DNA from 2 places in the Halobacillus sp. AWH4_228 genome. Region 1 is predicted to be linked to the other one. Evidence: a T-box and tRNA genes for the amino acid it is inferred to sense, from the RefSeq annotation. Region 1 holds a T-box; the other holds one or more tRNA genes.
The links. The T-box of region 1 lies ahead of argS (arginine--tRNA ligase). A T-box ahead of a tRNA ligase gene usually reads a tRNA of that ligase, here a tRNA-Arg.
Positions count from the first base shown of each region.

Region 2: it encodes a tRNA-Arg, which carries the amino acid that the T-box ahead of argS (arginine--tRNA ligase) is inferred to sense. The anticodon was not compared.

Region 1 covers NZ_JBSWTE010000001.1:3,251,762-3,258,088, forward strand. Annotated here, with positions in the region: gene ACXADP_RS16960 (response regulator transcription factor) at 1-628, opposite strand, end outside; gene ACXADP_RS16965 (sensor histidine kinase) at 670-2,976, opposite strand; gene comX (competence pheromone ComX) at 3,047-3,220, opposite strand; gene ACXADP_RS16975 (polyprenyl synthetase family protein) at 3,252-4,190, opposite strand; T-box leader at 4,889-5,103, shown strand; gene argS (arginine--tRNA ligase) at 5,145-6,327, shown strand, end outside.
Region 2 covers NZ_JBSWTE010000001.1:3,706,416-3,712,742, reverse strand. Annotated here, with positions in the region: gene ACXADP_RS19115 (Tex family protein) at 1-1,922, shown strand, start outside; gene cmpA (cortex morphogenetic protein CmpA) at 1,957-2,067, opposite strand; gene ACXADP_RS19105 (SprT family protein) at 2,142-2,594, shown strand; tRNA gene ACXADP_RS19100 (tRNA-Asn) at 2,769-2,843, shown strand; tRNA gene ACXADP_RS19095 (tRNA-Ser) at 2,848-2,938, shown strand; tRNA gene ACXADP_RS19090 (tRNA-Glu) at 2,949-3,020, shown strand; tRNA gene ACXADP_RS19085 (tRNA-Asp) at 3,041-3,117, shown strand; tRNA gene ACXADP_RS19080 (tRNA-Gln) at 3,125-3,199, shown strand; tRNA gene ACXADP_RS19075 (tRNA-Lys) at 3,307-3,382, shown strand; tRNA gene ACXADP_RS19070 (tRNA-Leu) at 3,390-3,471, shown strand; tRNA gene ACXADP_RS19065 (tRNA-Leu) at 3,511-3,598, shown strand; tRNA gene ACXADP_RS19060 (tRNA-Arg) at 3,686-3,762, shown strand; tRNA gene ACXADP_RS19055 (tRNA-Pro) at 3,769-3,845, shown strand; tRNA gene ACXADP_RS19050 (tRNA-Gly) at 3,869-3,942, shown strand; tRNA gene ACXADP_RS19045 (tRNA-Ile) at 3,960-4,036, shown strand; rRNA gene ACXADP_RS19040 (16S ribosomal RNA) at 4,150-5,714, shown strand; rRNA gene ACXADP_RS19035 (23S ribosomal RNA) at 5,885-6,327, shown strand, end outside.

The sequences.
Region 1 (6,327 bases):
GCTTGGATTTCAACACAGCTTCCGCTCTTGTCTTTACCTGCAGTTTTTTGAAGATTTCCGTTAAGTTGTATTCAATCGTTCGTGGACTCTTAAAATAAATCTGAGCGATTTCCCTGTTGCTTTTCCCCTTGGCAACCTCTTTGAGGATTTCCTGTTCTTTGGACGTAACGGAAACGTCACGATCCGGCAGCTCATGTTCAGGCATTTCTTCAACACGGACCTCATTTTTTCTTAGTTGTTCGAGAAGGGAGACGGGAACGATTGCTTTCCCCTTCACCCCGTAACGGATCGCTTCAATCAATTCTTCCCGCGGAGCCGTCTTGCTGATGAACCCCGAAGCTCCAGACTCCACTAATGTATTGAAATAAGGACCTACATCGTGACCTGTATAGATGAGTACCGGCGAAGTATGTCCTTCAGCCCGTACATGTTTGGTCAGCTCAATGCCATTCATCCCTTTCATACGCAGATCGAACAGCAGAATTGAAAAGCTCTGCTCCCTTAAGATTTCCAAAGCTTTCCCAGGACTGTCTGCAATGGTTACAACCATATCACTCTCTCTTTCAATGATTAATTTGGACCCTTCACCAATAGCCGGATGATCATCCACCAATAATATCGAAACCATCAAACCTCTCCTCTTCTCCAACCTTTTTCCAATCGTTTCCTTCATCCCTCCGCCTGAATTAAGATGGCGGCTTCAACGCCTGATCCTTCCTGTGAAAAGAATTCCATACTCCCTCCGAGGCTGTTGACTCTCTGTCTGATTCCCGTTAAGCCCATGCTTTTTGTTGACGGCTTCTGTTGATTATTCTGAACGCCCACTCCATCATCCTTATAGGATAGCATTACCATATCTCCATCATTCTTCAGTTCAAATTCAATTAATTCCGCCTTCGAATGCTTGGACGCATTATTCAACAGTTCCTGCGCAATGCGATAAAGCGTGAGAGCTTGTTCATCCCCAAGATCAGCTGTGAAATGATTATATCGATAGTCAATATGAAAGTCCTCCCGCTGACGATAATGGTCAATCAAGTAGGATAATGCTTCCACAAAACCCGTTTCCTTAAGAAAAGGAGGACGGAGAAAGGTGCACGTTTCCCTAATCTGACTGACAACCCCCAGCAAACCTTCCTGTACGTCAGAGAGTTCATCTTTTACATGACGATCCAAATGATCCAAGGCGGCTATTTCTTCTACTTTCCGATACCACACCAGCTGTTCCTGAAGAGCAGAATCATGCAGGTCGGCGGAAAGTCTTGCTCTTTCCTCTTCTGAAAGCTTAAACATGAACCGAAGCATCCACGAAGGTACACGTCGTTCATCCTGGATCGAACTTTTTAAATCTTCGGTCACTCCTTCAATCAATTGAAAATTTTCATATACGATGCTTGTATATTGGACGATGGTTTTCAGCCAACGCTGCTCATCCTGGTTGAACGGTGTCCGGTTGACTTTTTGTTCAATCCATAATATATCGACCGTATCATGCTTTTCACTAAGCACATACCCTAATCCATCTTCTAATAGAAACGGCATTCCTATGGACAACGACGTTCCTTTATAGGAGATATACGTCTGAATCAATGGGTAGGGGATGGATTCATCTCCCGCAATGAGGTTCATCTCATTTTCTATTTTGTCATAGGAGAACAGGCAGGCATGCTCTACTGGAAGCACCTCTTTGATTTCACGGAGCAGCCGGTCATCCAGCTCTTCTTTTTTTAATATTTTTGCTACATCATAGGAAAACCGATCAAGACTCAGCTGATAGTTAAACTTATCTCCAAACCATTTGGAACGAAGAGAAAACTTTTCTTCAAAATAGAAAAACAAAATCAAGAGTCCGTAGGTTAGAATCCCCAGTCTGATCCACTGCAGGTCATCCAGATTCGTAAAGAAAACGAGCAGAATCATAACCACAGCCGTCAACAGGAAAGAAATGACCGCATAGTACCGCAAACGGCTGTTAATAAAGTCAATATCAAATATCCGATCCGTCAGCACGAGATAAAGAAAAAAGATCGGCAGAAAGATGAGGAATACCGCGGTTACAGGCGCAGGAATCAGTTCAACGCCGACAACTGCATTAGGCAGCGCCGTCAAGAAGATAAAAGGAAAAAACGAGACGATGATTCCGAAAATCGCATTTTGAAAAATCGACTTATGTATGGTTTTCCGAAAGGTCAGATAAGAATACAGGAGAACACTCAAACCGATAAGAATCTCCATGGAAAAAAGAATCAGCTGCGTATTGCGGATCACTTCATAATGCCCCAGAGACATCCAGAAAATAGATATGATATCCATAAGAACGACAACCAGATTAATGGAATAGACCGCAGCCAATAGGCGCTTTTTAATCAGATGAATCTCGTATTTCAAGAAATATTGATAATGAAAATGCAGAAACAGCACAGGAACCATCATCAAGCTGAAACTGTTGATAATCCTCGCAAGAGTATCCGTTCTCGCAGAAGCGCCTGCACTTAAATACCCAATACCAACAGCCAGAAGAAAGGCGATCAGATAAAACGCAACCGGGTCCCCCCGTTTTTTTACATAGACTTGTAATGAAAACGAAAATAAAACGAAAAATACAACCGTCGGCAGTATGGTATGATAAAGCAGCGTATTATAGTTCATCGGGTTTTGGACCTTATATTCCAACTCGGTTCCTGCTCTCATGACCTTCATCTGGTTAAGGTTACCGATCACCCCGTAATTTTGAATGGAGTGATACCTGGCTGCCTCCTGGTGATTGACTTCAATAACACGATCTCCCTCTTTTATTTTCCGGTGAGCAGCCCAGCCAATCGAATCCACTTTCGTCACGATCAAGGATCTTTCTTTATTCTCACTGACATCGATACCTACATATGTTTTCGTCATCGTTACGAAAATTAAATAAAGAGCAACAACAAAGATAAAACTAAAATAAAAGATAAATCTCTTACTTTTTATTCGAGCCATTTCCATTCCCTTTCTTTTATAACGTCAAAAAAGCCAGAGTATCTCTGGCTTTCAGGATCTCTATCATGGATTACTTCCAGTAACACATTCTCCACTCTATGCCCTGAAGGTCTTCGGATGCGAACACATCAATAAGGGCTTCCTTTTCCACTTCAGAAACACCCGGAAGGTCGGCTTTTCCCTCTTTCACAGCATTCATAAGCGCTGGATTTTGTACAATCTTCTGAACCAATTCAAATAGCATGATTGTTTCCTCCTTATGCAAGATCCATCTTTTATAAATCTTCAATCCTCTTCCTCATTTGTTCCTTCCAAGCCTGCCCTGCCTGAAACACGTCCAGCTCCCGTAACGCCTGCCGTTGATATTTCCGGATCAGCACCTGGATATATGGTTTGACAGGGGACCGGGATACCCACTCAAACAACGGCTGCTTTCTATCTGTGATAAACGATTGATCGACACGGCCTTCATAGTAATCACGTACCCAGCCGGCTTCCTCACTGCTTTCCCGCAGGAGCAGAAATACAGGGAGGGTCCACTTCTTGTTAATGAGATCATTTTTAGCATCGAAACGCACAATGTCCTGCAGGTCATTCACTAACTGAGCCGCAATTCCAAAACTCTCCGCATACAAACGAACGCCTGAAAGGTCTTCATTCTCTTGAAAAGCTGCTCCGGCCATACAGGCACATGCCATCAGCGAACCGGATTTCCGCCTGATCATCCTTAGAAATTCTTCTTCCGTAGAAGCGGATTCATTCAGGTCGGCGTGCTGACCATTCACCGCCTGCAGGACCTGCTGGTGCATGGCCTGAAGAGCATCCGAAGATGTTTCTTTTTGAAAAGGGGACTCATGCATCAGCTGCATGCTCAGCATCAAAAACCCCGTCGAAATATTCATGGACGAGGCAGAAGACACCTGACTCCAAGGTTTATCGCCAGCATCTTCATCCTGAAGATCATCCAGGATATCAAGAGCCAGTATTAAAAACTCGATAGCTGCCGATAGAACATACACCCCTTCATGCTTTTTCCTGCTATGGATATGAAAGTGCAGCTGCGTCAACGGCGAAAAGGAAAACCCTTCTGCTTTCTTATAGGAGATAAACCGCTCAGCCATCCGGGCAAGGACGGCTTCGTTCAAATGAGTCTTCACCGCTTGAACCATCATGCTGTGTAAACGGTCGGGTGAATAACTCGGAATCATTCCCATACGTCACCTCCCTTTCCAAAAAATGTGTCGAAATCTGATTGCAAAACAACACTATCACATCAAGAATAAACGTCAAAAGGTAGTAAAGTATTATGTAATTAGATAGAAAATTCCTCCCCCATCTTTCTATGCGTACATCCTCCGCTCGTTGGTGATGGATTTACTTTCTCACAGGCTTACATAGAAGTGTTATCGATTTGTCATACAAATGTTATCTATTTGTCATAATCAAAGTTTCCTATTCCTGCTTGAAAGATGTTTTTCAAATACTCCTTAAACAGCACAACAGACGTACATCGCTGTCCCATACGTTCGAGCATTCATGAATATTTTGTATAAACAAATGATAAGCCGGCTTTACTTATCAGGCAGTCTTGCCTGAACACCATCGAATGGTTCATTTTCTGACAGGATAAAAGAAACCGCTCTCATTCATATGCGCCTTTTTACACACGTTATTTTCCATGAACGGGATCATTATAAATTTATGGGAATTAAAAGGGTTTATATACCCAGTTTAAAATGTGAAAATTTATGAAATTCATTCCAGAACCGATCGTTATAGAGGCCTATTTACTGTATTTTTACAAAACGCGGCTTCTTACGTTGGCGCGTATCACGTCCCGCATTCCACATGGACCCTTTTTACATGAAACATTGCATCGTGGCTGGAAATCCGATATAATCTTTTCAACTATTCAAAATCAATGACAAAGAGAGTAGCCGGCGGGAAGGTCACAGCGAACCGGGGGTGGTGGAAGCCCGGATGTCCTTCTGTCGGTGAACCGGACTTTGGAGATGGTCTTCTGAAACACACGTAGGAAGATCCGGGGACACCCCGTTATCAAATTCAAGCGGCTGATTTACATTCAGCTATAAGAGTGGCACCGCGAGTCCAGGCCTCGTCTCTTTTTTAGAGACGGGGCCTTTTTATATGGAAAAGGAGGAGCATAGATGGAAAAGCAAATGACAGCACTTCAAATATCTCACATACTCGGAGAGGATTATCCACGCGAATGGGTGGAGTCCATGTTGGAGGTACCGAAAAAGGCATCCTTTGGGGATGTCTCCTTCCCCTGCTTCGCTCTAGCCAAGTCGATGCGTAAAAAACCAGTCATCATTGCAGGAGAAATCGCCTCCAGACTGAACCACCCTGTTTTTGATCAGGTAGAGGTCCAGGGTGGTTATATCAACATCTTCTTTGACCGCTCGTTCATTACCGAACATACGTTGAATCAAGTTCTTGAGGACCCTGAAGCTTATGGCAGCCATACCTTTGGGGAGGGGAAAAACGTAGTCTTAGATATGTCCTCTCCGAACATCGCCAAACCCTTCTCCATGGGTCACCTCCGCTCCACCGTCATTGGAAACGCCCTGGCCAATCTCATGGACAAGTGCGGCTATACTCCCGTAAAGGTCAACTACATCGGAGATTACGGGACACAGTTCGGGAAACTTCTGGCCGCCTACACCCGCTGGGGCGATCCAGATGTCGTCGAAGCTGATCCAATCAAGGAACTGACTAAGCTATATGTGACATTTCACGAAGCTGCCGAGGAAGAACCTTCCCTCATTGAAGAAGGCAGAGAATGGTTCAAGAAGCTGGAATCCCAGGACCCGGAGGCGCTCACCCTTTGGAACTGGTTCCGCGAAGCCTCCCTGAACGAATTCAACACGTTATATGAAATGCTTGGAGTGGATTTTGATTGGACTCGCGGTGAGGCTTATTATACGGACAAAATGGAGCCTGTCATCAAACTTTTGGAGGAAAAGGGTCTGTTGGAAACATCAGAAGGAGCGGATGTGGTTCAACTGGGCGATACAATGCCCCCTTGTCTGATCCGTAAAAGCAACGGCACCACTACGTATGCCACCCGTGATCTCGCTGCCGCCATCGACCGCTATCAGTCTTATCCTTTCGAAAAAAGTCTGTATGTTGTTGGCAGTGAACAGTCCCTTCATTTTCAGCAGATGAAGCTTGTATTGAAAAAGGCCGGGTTTGAGTGGGCAGACCGATTGGAGCATGTCTCGTTCGGGATGATTCTGCAGCATGGAAAAAAGATGTCTACGAGAAAAGGGAAGACGGTTTTGTTGGAAGAAGCTCTGAAGGAAGCCGTAGCGCAGGCACTCTTGAATA
Region 2 (6,327 bases), 450 kb from region 1:
AGGGGAAACTAACGGATGAATTGAAAGCCGACATAGAAAAAGCAGAAAAACTCCAAAAGGTGGAGGATCTTTACCGTCCTTACAAGCAAAAAAGGAGGACGCGTGCCACAGTGGCGAAAGAAAAGGGGCTTGAACCTCTGGCCCTTAAAGTATGGGCGCAGGAATCTTTCGGCTTTGAAGCAGAGGCGCAGACGTACATTTCCGAAGAACAGGAGCTGCCGGCTGTTGAAGACGTGCGTGCAGGTGTGAATGACATTCTGGCGGAATGGATATCAGAGGACGCAGCATTCAGGGAAAGAATTCGTAAGCAGACGCATGAGAAAGGCACCATCGCTTCTTCAGAGAAGGACAAGGCCAAGGATGAAAAAGGTGTCTTTGAGATGTACTACGACTACCAGGAGCCCGTCCGTTCCATCGCCTCCCACCGTGTGCTGGCCATGAACCGTGGGGAGAAGGAAGGGATCATCAAGGTTTCTGTCCAACCGCCTGAGGACAGTATTACGCAGTATCTGGAAAAAGAAGTCGTGAAGCGGGGAACAGGCGGAGAACTCAGAGGAATCCTGACAGACGCGATCCAGGACAGCTACAAACGACTCATTCAACCTTCTGTGGAAAGAGAGATCCGCAATTCTCTTTCCGAAGTGGCTGAGGAGCAGGCGATTGATGTGTTTTCGAGCAACCTGCGAAGCCTCCTGCTACAGCCTCCGCTTAAAGGCAAGGTTGTACTTGGAGTTGATCCGGCATACCGTACGGGCTGTAAGCTTGCGGTTATCGATGAAACAGGAAAAGTGCTCGATATCGGAGTCATTTATCCAACCGCACCTAAAAAAGATACCAAAGGCGCAGAAAAGAAACTCCTGTCATTGATGGAACAGTACAACATGGAGCTCATCGCCATTGGAAATGGAACCGCCTCTCGAGAAACAGAGCAGTTCATTAGTGATATGATCCAGAAGCACAGTTGGAAAGCTTCCTATATGATTGTGAACGAAGCGGGAGCCAGTGTGTATTCAGCATCCAAGCTGGCCAGGGAAGAGTTCCCGGATTTTCAAGTCGAAGAAAGAAGCGCGGTATCGATTGCCCGCCGAATCCAGGATCCACTCGCGGAACTGGTGAAAATCGATCCTAAATCCATCGGCGTCGGGCAGTATCAGCATGATGTTACCCAGAAGAAATTGAACGAGTCCCTGACGTTTGTTGTAGAAACGGCCGTCAACCAAGTCGGAGTAAACGTGAATACAGCCTCTGCTTCCCTGCTTCAATATGTATCCGGCTTGAGTAAAACGGTGGCTAATAACATCGTGAAGAAGCGGGAGGAACTCGGGAAGTTTACGAAACGCAGAGAATTGAAGGACATTCCAAGGCTCGGAGCGAAAACGTTCGAACAGAGTATCGGATTTCTCCGGGTACTGGACGGAGAAGAACCGCTCGACCGTACGTCGATCCACCCGGAAAGTTATCAGGCGACAAGGAAGCTGCTTCAGAATCTTGGATTTACAAGTAAGGACCTCGGGGATGGACAATTGGGTGAAAAGCTGAAGCAGATGGACTTGAATGCCGCTTCGGAAGAATTCGGCATTGGTACGCTGACGCTGACAGATATTCAAAAGGCATTGATCCAGCCGGGCCGTGACCCACGTGACGATCTTCCTAAGCCACTGCTCAAGACGAACGTCCTTTCCATGGAGGATTTGGAAGAGGGAATGGAACTGGAAGGAACCGTTCGTAACGTGGTTGATTTCGGTGCGTTCGTCGATATCGGAGTAAAACAGGACGGGCTTGTCCATATATCCAAACTGGCTGACAAATTCGTCAAACATCCGATGGACATGGTCTCTGTTGGAGATGTTGTAACAGTATGGGTGGACAAGGTGGATGTCCAGAAGCAGAGGATTGCTTTGACCATGATTCCTCAATCGTAAAGGGATACCTGGGAGCTGCGGCTTCCGGGTATTTCTATTTATAGAGGTGCTGATAATAGTACCAGCACTGATTAAGCAGCTTGATCTGATACTTATCTTTATTGAAGAAAGCACGCTCCATCTGTACTTGCAGCCAGGAAGGCATGACGGACAGCTCCTTTCTGTTCCTCTTTTTAAATACGTATGATACAGTATGCACAGAACAGGGGAGGTGTGCTTGTGCAGTCTTTGACACAACAACAGCTGGAAGCATGGACGGACCAATTATCCAAAAAACATTTTGACAAACCATTTGTGGATGATGTATACTTCAATTCTCGTCTTCGAACGACAGGCGGGCGGTACATTCCTTCAAAAAGAACCATTGAAATCAATCCGAAGTATGTTGTAGAATTGGATGGTGCTGAATTAGAAGGGATTATCAAACATGAACTCTGCCACTATCACCTTCATATAGAAGGGAAAGGCTTTGGACATGGTGATCCTGAATTCAAAGATCTTTTACATAAAACAGACTCTCCGAGATTCTGCGCGCAGCTGCCTTCTGAAAAGAAGAAAGGGTTCCACCATTATGAGTGTGTCCAGTGCGGTCAGACTTATCAGCGGAAGAGGAAGGTGGATACGAAAAAGTATCACTGCGGAAAATGTAAAGGCCGTTTAAAAAAGAAGTAAAAATTGTGTTGACGAACGACTTCTCACATGTTAAATTAAATAAGCCTTAACAAAACAACCCAAAAAAACGTAAGAAACTACAATTTTTCACGAAAAAGGGTTTGACATTGCAGGCAGGATGTTATAAGATATTAAACGTCGCCGATAAACGAGCGGCACGAAATGAGACATTATTCCAACGTAGCTCAGTGGTAGAGCAATCGGCTGTTAACCGATCGGTCGTAGGTTCGAATCCTACCGTTGGAGCCATTACGGAGAAGTACTCAAGTGGCTGAAGAGGCGCCCCTGCTAAGGGTGTAGGTCGCGTAAGCGGCGCGAGGGTTCAAATCCCTCCTTCTCCGCCATTTTCTTAATGGCCCGTTGGTCAAGTGGTTAAGACACCGCCCTTTCACGGCGGTATCACGGGTTCGAATCCCGTACGGGTCACTTTGCATCACCCTTTAAGGGGTCCGGTAGTTCAGTTGGTTAGAATGCCTGCCTGTCACGCAGGAGGTCGCGGGTTCGAGTCCCGTCCGGACCGCCATTATCTTTGGGCCATAGCCAAGCGGTAAGGCAACGGTTTTTGGTACCGTCATGCGCTGGTTCGAATCCAGCTGGCCCAGCCATTTTTTCTTCGAAAAAGGGTTGACAACATTATCAATAAGATGTATGATGGTTCTTGTGCTTTTAAAAAGAACAAATCATTTTCAAGTGTAATAGATTCCTTTCTTTAGAGCCATTAGCTCAGCTGGTAGAGCATCTGACTTTTAATCAGAGGGTCGAAGGTTCGAATCCTTCATGGCTCACCATTTATTTGCGGGTGTGGTGGAATTGGCAGACACGCTAGATTTAGGATCTAGTGCTTCACGGCGTGGGGGTTCAAGTCCCTCCACCCGCACTTTAATTACCATGATCAGCATTCCATTATAATAATGCTGCGGTCGTGGCGGAATCGGCAGACGCGCTAGGTTGAGGGCCTAGTGGGAGTTAATCCCGTGGAGGTTCAAGTCCTCTCGACCGCACCAACTAATTTCTTTAAAAAAGTTGTTGCAATCGACACGGAAACGTGTTAAGATAGAAAAGTCGCTTTCAACGCAAAGCTATTATAAAATGCGCCCGTAGCTCAATTGGATAGAGCGTCTGACTACGGATCAGAAGGTTAGGGGTTCGACTCCTCTCGGGCGCGCCATTTTAACGGGAAGTAGCTCAGCTTGGTAGAGCACTTGGTTTGGGACCAAGGGGTCGCAGGTTCGAATCCTGTCTTCCCGACCATCGAGAAATACAACATGATATATGCGGGTGTAGTTTAGTGGTAAAACCTCAGCCTTCCAAGCTGATGATGAGGGTTCGATTCCCTTCACCCGCTCCATTATTCAATCACCATTGGGGCCTGTAGCTCAGTTGGTTAGAGCGCACGCCTGATAAGCGTGAGGTCGGTGGTTCAAGTCCACTCAGGCCCACCATTACTTGATCTTTGAAAACTGAACGAACCAACCAGTACGTCAAAACATTTCTTCTTTAATGAAGGAATTTGAAACAAGCACATTCGGTGTGCAGATGAGCAAGTCAAACTACTTTTATGGAGAGTTTGATCCTGGCTCAGGACGAACGCTGGCGGCGTGCCTAATACATGCAAGTCGAGCGCGGGAAGCGAGTGGATCCCTTCGGGGTGAAACTCGTGGAACGAGCGGCGGACGGGTGAGTAACACGTGGGCAACCTGCCTGTAAGATCGGAATAACCCCGGGAAACCGGGGCTAATGCCGGGTAATACTTTTCTTCGCATGAAGATGAGTTGAAAGATGGCTTCTCGCTATCACTTACAGATGGGCCCGCGGCGCATTAGCTAGTTGGTGAGGTAACGGCTCACCAAGGCAACGATGCGTAGCCGACCTGAGAGGGTGATCGGCCACACTGGGACTGAGACACGGCCCAGACTCCTACGGGAGGCAGCAGTAGGGAATCTTCCGCAATGGACGAAAGTCTGACGGAGCAACGCCGCGTGAACGATGAAGGTCTTCGGATCGTAAAGTTCTGTTGTCAGGGAAGAACAAGTACCGTGCGAATAGAGCGGTACCTTGACGGTACCTGACGAGGAAGCCCCGGCTAACTACGTGCCAGCAGCCGCGGTAATACGTAGGGGGCAAGCGTTGTCCGGAATTATTGGGCGTAAAGCGCGCGCAGGCGGTTCCTTAAGTCTGATGTGAAAGCCCACGGCTCAACCGTGGAGGGTCATTGGAAACTGGGGAACTTGAGGACAGAAGAGGAGAGTGGAATTCCACGTGTAGCGGTGAAATGCGTAGATATGTGGAGGAACACCAGTGGCGAAGGCGACTCTCTGGTCTGTTTCTGACGCTGAGGTGCGAAAGCGTGGGTAGCAAACAGGATTAGATACCCTGGTAGTCCACGCCGTAAACGATGAGTGCTAGGTGTTAGGGGGCTTCCACCCCTTAGTGCTGAAGTTAACGCATTAAGCACTCCGCCTGGGGAGTACGGCCGCAAGGCTGAAACTCAAAGGAATTGACGGGGGCCCGCACAAGCGGTGGAGCATGTGGTTTAATTCGAAGCAACGCGAAGAACCTTACCAGGTCTTGACATCCTTGGACCTCCCTAGAGATAGGGATTTCCCTTCGGGGACCAAGTGACAGGTGGTGCATGGTTGTCGTCAGCTCGTGTCGTGAGATGTTGGGTTAAGTCCCGCAACGAGCGCAACCCCTAATCTTAGTTGCCAGCATTCAGTTGGGCACTCTAAGGTGACTGCCGGTGACAAACCGGAGGAAGGCGGGGATGACGTCAAATCATCATGCCCCTTATGACCTGGGCTACACACGTGCTACAATGGATGGTACAAAGGGCAGCGAAGCCGCGAGGTGTAGCAAATCCCATAAAACCATTCTCAGTTCGGATTGCAGGCTGCAACTCGCCTGCATGAAGCCGGAATCGCTAGTAATCGCGGATCAGCATGCCGCGGTGAATACGTTCCCGGGCCTTGTACACACCGCCCGTCACACCACGAGAGTTGGCAACACCCGAAGTCGGTGAGGTAACCTTTTTGGAGCCAGCCGCCGAAGGTGGGGCCAATGATTGGGGTGAAGTCGTAACAAGGTAGCCGTATCGGAAGGTGCGGCTGGATCACCTCCTTTCTAAGGATATTACGGAAACGTACTGTGTTGGTTGTTCAGTTTTGAGAGATCAAAGCATCTTTCAAATTTGTGAACCTTGAAAACTGGATAAGGAATTATGACTCATCTAGCGATGAGATCATGATGACAAGACATCTAATTGATATATATAAACGTCTTTTCACGAAGATAGTTAAGTGAATAAGGGCGCACGGTGGATGCCTTGGTACTAGGAGCCGATGAAGGACGGGACTAACACCGATATGCTCCGGCGAGCCGTAAGCAGGCTTTGACCCGGAGATTTCCGAATGGGGAAACCCACTGTTCGTAATGGGACAGTATCCTATACTGAATACATAGGTATAGGAAGGCAGACCCGGGGAACTGAAACATCTAAGTACCCGGAGGAAGAGAAAGCAAACGCGATTTCCCAAGTAGCGGCGAGCGAAACGGAATCAGCCCAAACCAGAAAGCTTGCTTTCTGGGGTTGTAGGACACTCCTTTGGAGTTATCAAGGAGGAAGATAGACGAATCGATCTGGAAAGATCAGCCGAAGAGGGTAACAGCCCTGTAGTCGAAATCTTCCTCTCTCCGGAGTGGATCCTGAGTACGGCGGAACACGAGGAATTCCGTC